2 regions of the Arthrobacter sp. UYP6 genome follow, and region 2 is predicted to be linked to the other one. Evidence: predicted binding sites of a transcription regulator. Region 2 holds the regulator's gene; the other holds the start of a gene.
The links. The regulator HrcA, encoded in region 2, represses chaperone genes, less so after heat shock. The targets are predictions, from matches to a motif close to TTNGCACTCGNNNNNNNCGAGTGCNAA.
Positions count from the first base shown of each region.

Region 1: groL (chaperonin GroEL) is a predicted target of HrcA. The motif match lies at 1,207-1,233, and genes of this name have one in related genera.

Region 1 is NZ_JBEPPM010000012.1:107,713-110,111, forward strand. Features, by position in the region: gene groL (chaperonin GroEL) at 1-1,048, opposite strand, end outside; gene ABIB35_RS11735 (cold-shock protein) at 1,413-1,616, opposite strand; gene ABIB35_RS11740 (LytR C-terminal domain-containing protein) at 1,828-2,399, opposite strand, start outside.
Region 2 is NZ_JBEPPM010000003.1:133,856-136,254, reverse strand. Features, by position in the region: gene dnaJ (molecular chaperone DnaJ) at 1-534, opposite strand, end outside; gene hrcA (heat-inducible transcriptional repressor HrcA) at 669-1,682, opposite strand; gene ABIB35_RS03660 (DUF3097 domain-containing protein) at 1,881-2,399, shown strand, end outside.

The sequences.
Region 1 (2,399 bases), on a different contig from region 2:
CGGCACGGATCTGGTTGACGCGGCCCGCGATTTCCTCGGTGTCACCGGCGCCTTCCACAATCGTGGTTTCATCCTTCGTGACAACAACCTTGCGGGCCTTGCCCAGCAGGTCCAGCGTGGCGTTTTCCAGCTTCAGGCCAACTTCCTCGGCAATAACCTGGCCACCGGTGAGGATGGCGATGTCTGCCAGCTGAGCCTTGCGGCGGTCGCCGAAGCCCGGAGCCTTGACGGCGACGGACTTGAAGGTGCCGCGGATCTTGTTGACAACCAGGGTTGCCAGGGCTTCGCCCTCGACGTCTTCGGCGATGATCAGCAGCGGCTTGCCGGACTGCATGACCTTCTCGAGAACGGCAACGAGATCCTTGACGTTGGAGATCTTGGAGTTGACGATCAGGATGTACGGGTCTTCCAGAACTGTTTCCTGACGCTCAGCGTCAGTGACGAAGTAACCGGAGATGTATCCCTTGTCGAAGCGCATGCCTTCAGTGAGCTCAAGCTCCAGGCCGAAGGTGTTGGATTCCTCGACGGTGATGACGCCTTCCTTGCCCACCTTATCCAGCGCCTCGGCGATCAGGTCGCCGATCTGCTGGTCACCGGCGGAGATGGAAGCCGTAGCAGCGATCTGCTCCTTGGTCTCGATCTCCTTGGCGGAGGAGAGGAGCTCGGCCGTGACGGCTGCAACAGCCTTCTCAATGCCGCGCTTCAGGCTCAGCGGGTCAGCTCCGGCAGCAACGTTGCGCAGGCCTTCCTTGACCAGTGCCTGGGCCAGGACGGTTGCCGTGGTGGTGCCGTCGCCGGCAACATCGTCAGTCTTCTTGGCAACTTCCTTGACCAGCTCAGCGCCGATCTTTTCGTAAGGATCGTCGAGCTCGATCTCCTTGGCGATGGAAACGCCGTCGTTGGTGATCGTGGGGGCGCCCCACTTCTTTTCGAGGACCACGTTGCGGCCGCGCGGGCCCAAGGTGACCTTCACGGCGTCGGCGAGGATGTTCAATCCGCGCTCAAGGCCGCGGCGTGCCTCTTCGTCAAATGCAATGATCTTGGCCATAACGGCTTTCGTCCTTCCGGAACAGTCATGCTGGGTGCTTAGATGTTGCATTCCAGACTGGGGTGCCCGCGACGGACGGGCCTTCGGGACGCGATCTCTTTACGCGCCCGCAGGCCCTCACCTCAGTGGCTTGCTATTTCACTCAACACCGACAATTCTTAGCAGTCAGTCGGCAAGAGTGCTAACTCAATAATTAGCACTCCCACACACTGAGTGCAAGCGATCACGCCTGCACGATGCCGCTGTCACATACATCCCCTGCCAGGGTTGGCATACCTATCCGCAGCAAACGGCGGCGCCCGTGCCAGGGGCGAACCACGGCAAGGCCGGACCGGTCCCCGGATTGTGCGCCTGGAAGGTGCGTCTAAACGGCGCGGACGTCCTCCGCCTGCGGGCCCTTTTGCCCTTCACCGATCTGGAACTCCACCCGCTGCCCCTCTTCGAGCGTGCGGTACCCCGACGCCTGAATGGCGGACCAGTGCACAAAAACGTCGGTTTGAGCCTCATCTACGGTAATAAACCCGTAGCCTTTCTCCCCGTTGAACCATTTGACGATCCCCTGCGCCATGTGCGTTTCTCCCACCTTGTTCCGAGCGTGCATTCCGCCAGGGTGCCCGTGGCGGAACGGGCCGGCGCACAGTCGGCCGTGATCAGCGGATTTCTCTGCCCGGTCCGGTCGGCGTGGCACGGCTGGCACTCACTTTAGCCAGAGTGATACAGCCCATGATCGGGGACGCCGGATCGTTATGCAGTTTTAACGTAAAGGCGCTTTTCGTCCCTTATTGGAACCCCGGGCCGGCAACTATTGTCACCAGATTAAAGTCGGGCGAATCAAAGAGGGTGGGGATGCCGAGCAGAGCAGACAGAGCCTGAGCATTGGGCAGCTGATCCTCGCCGTTGTAGAAAATGATCGAGGTCTGCAGCGGTTGCCCGCCCCAGTTAGCCACCTGCGCAGTGGTCCAGCCGTCGCCCGCTATCCGGGCCGACAGGTTGGCGCCCAGGCCGCCAATACCGCTGCCGTTAAGGACCGCTACGGGTTGGCTCCGGTCAACGGCTGCGGAGGGCTCGGGCGATGGAGTCGGCGTTGGGGCAGCGCTCGGCGTCACGCTTTCGGACGGGCTGGGTTCCGCCGTCGGCTCCGGCTCTGACGCCTGTGTTTCCGGGGATTCGGCGGCGGCGGACGAATCAGCTGCCGGTGCCGGGGAGCCGTCGTTCGCTCCGATGCCCAACCGGGGAAGGACAAAGAATGCGGCCAGGCCAAGCACAAGGGCCAGCACTCCCACAGTAATGATCAGGCCGAGTCCGCCGGACTGCGAGGGGATCAACCGCTCCCGGTGGACGCCTTGGCGCG
Region 2 (2,399 bases):
GATGGACCGCACGGCGCGCTGCACCTGGCCGGTACCGTGACAGATGTCGCAGGTCCGCGGTGAGGTGCCGGGCTGGCAGCAGCTTCCGTCGCAGGTGGGGCAGGTGACCGCAGTATCGACCTCAATCTTCTTGTTGGTGCCGAAGACGGCATCCTTCAGATCGATGCGCACGTTGATCAGGGCATCCTGGCCACGGCGGGTCCGGGAAGCGGGTCCCCGTCCGCCGCCTCCGCCGGCGCCGCCGAAGAACGTGTCGAAAATATCCTGGAACCCAAAGCCCTGGCCGCCGAAGCCGGCGCCGCCGCCGAAGCCGTTGTCGTTGCCGTTTTCATTTCCGGTGGTGTCATAGATCCGGCGTTTCTGCGGATCCGCGAGCACCTCATAGGCATGGGTGACGGCCTTAAACTCGTCCTGCGCTCCGGGAGCCGGGTTAACGTCCGGGTGCAGCTTGCGGGCAAGCTTCCGGTACGCCTTCTTGATTTCTTCGCCCGTGGCGTCGCGTCCGACGCCAAGGACCTGGTAGTGATCGCTCACTCGTGCACATCGCTTCCTGTAATTGGCAGTAGCCGCGTTTGACGCGCCGCCCTCCGTCCGAAGGCGTCCGCCGGATACCGTTGCCCTCGGGCAGCGGCTGCCGGCGTACTGCTGCTGTAATATCTAACGCTTTTCTAGTTGTTCAGTATCCGGGAAAGATAACGGGCCACGGCACGGACTGTGGCCATGGTGTTGGGATAGTCCATTCGGGTTGGCCCGAGAACACCCACCTTCGCTGAAGAATCAGGTCCGTAGCCGGTGGCCACAACCGATGCTTCCGACAGGGAACCGTGCGGGTTTTCCCGTCCGATCCGCACCGAAACGCCCCGGGCGTCCTGCTCCATTTCAGACAACAACCGAAGCATGACAACTTGTTCCTCAAGCGCCTCCAGGATGGGCCCGATCGTCAGGGGAAAGTCTACTGTGGAGCGCGCAAGGTTTGCGGTGCCGGCCATGACCATGCGGTCTTCCCGGTTGATGCCTGCCAGTTGCTCCAGGCAGTGCGCCAGGGCCGCGGCGTTGCGGCGCTTGCGGGCTGGGACCATGGCCAGGCAATCGGTCAGCTGAGAGGTGATCCGGGTCAGGGAGGTGCCGCTGAGCGTGGACAGGAAATGCTGCCGCAGTTCCAGCAGGTCAGGTTCGGTGACCTGATCGGGAACCGTGATGACACGCTGTTCCACCCGTCCGGTGGTGGAAATCAGGACCACCAGTACCTGAGACGGGGCGAGCAGGACAAATTCGATGTGCCGAACAGCGGCGTTGCCCAGATGCGGATACTGCACCACTGCCACCTGGTTGGTCAGCTGCGAGAGCAGCCGGACGGTCCGTTCCATGACATCGTCGAGGTCTTCGGCGCCTTCAAGCAGGGACTGGATGGCCCTGCGCTCAGCGGCCGAGAGAGGCTTGACGTCCGAGATCCGGTCCACGAACAAACGGTACCCCTTGTCCGTGGGGATGCGTCCGGCGGAAGTATGGGGTGCCACAATCAGGCCCTCTTCTTCAAGGGCTGCCATGTCGTTGCGGATGGTGGCGCTGGAAACACCCAGCTGATGGCGTTCCACCAGTGCCTTGGAGCCCACGGGCTCGCGCGAATGAACGTAGTCCTCAACAATGGCCCGGAGCACCTCGAGTCTGCGTGGTTCACTCATGGTTTTCCCTCCCTTGCTGATGGCCTGCGCCGCTGGCGGATCACTGGCGACGTCGAGTAACCGGCAGTTAGCACTCGACATGCCCAAGTGCTAAGTCTAATACGGATCGGCGGCGTTGCTAGCATTGAGGAGCCCGTGCCCGCACGTGCCGAAGCCCCGTAGCAACCAACCACAGCAATCAGAGTGAGGACAAATCCCGTGTCTAACTTTTCTTGGGGGCCGCAGGACATCAGCGCCCCGGCCCGGCGGGTGCTGCCCAAGGTCGGCGCCGAATCCGGCCTGGTCCTCGAAGACGTACAGACCGGCTGGGTGGGGGCCGTGGTCCGGGTGGAGAAGTCCGGCGGGCTGCATCTGATGGTGCTGGAAGACCGGCGCGGCAAGACAAAGTCCTTTGAGCTGGGTTTCGGGTTCCTGCTCGACGGCGAACCGGTGGAGGTGGTGCCCGCCGTGAAGGCTGCTGCACCGGCCACCAAGCGGACGGCGTCGGGCTCGGTGCGGGTGGACAATGTGCGGGCACGCACCGCTAGGGCCAGCCGAATCTGGGTCGAGGGAAAGCACGACGCCGAGCTGGTGGAAAAGGTCTGGGGCGACGATCTGCGGGTGGAGGGCATCGTCGTCGAACCCCTGCACGGTGTGGACGACCTGTTCTCGGCAGTTCGGGACTTCAGCCCGGGCCCCGGGCGCCGGTTGGGCATCCTGGTGGACCATCTGGTGCCC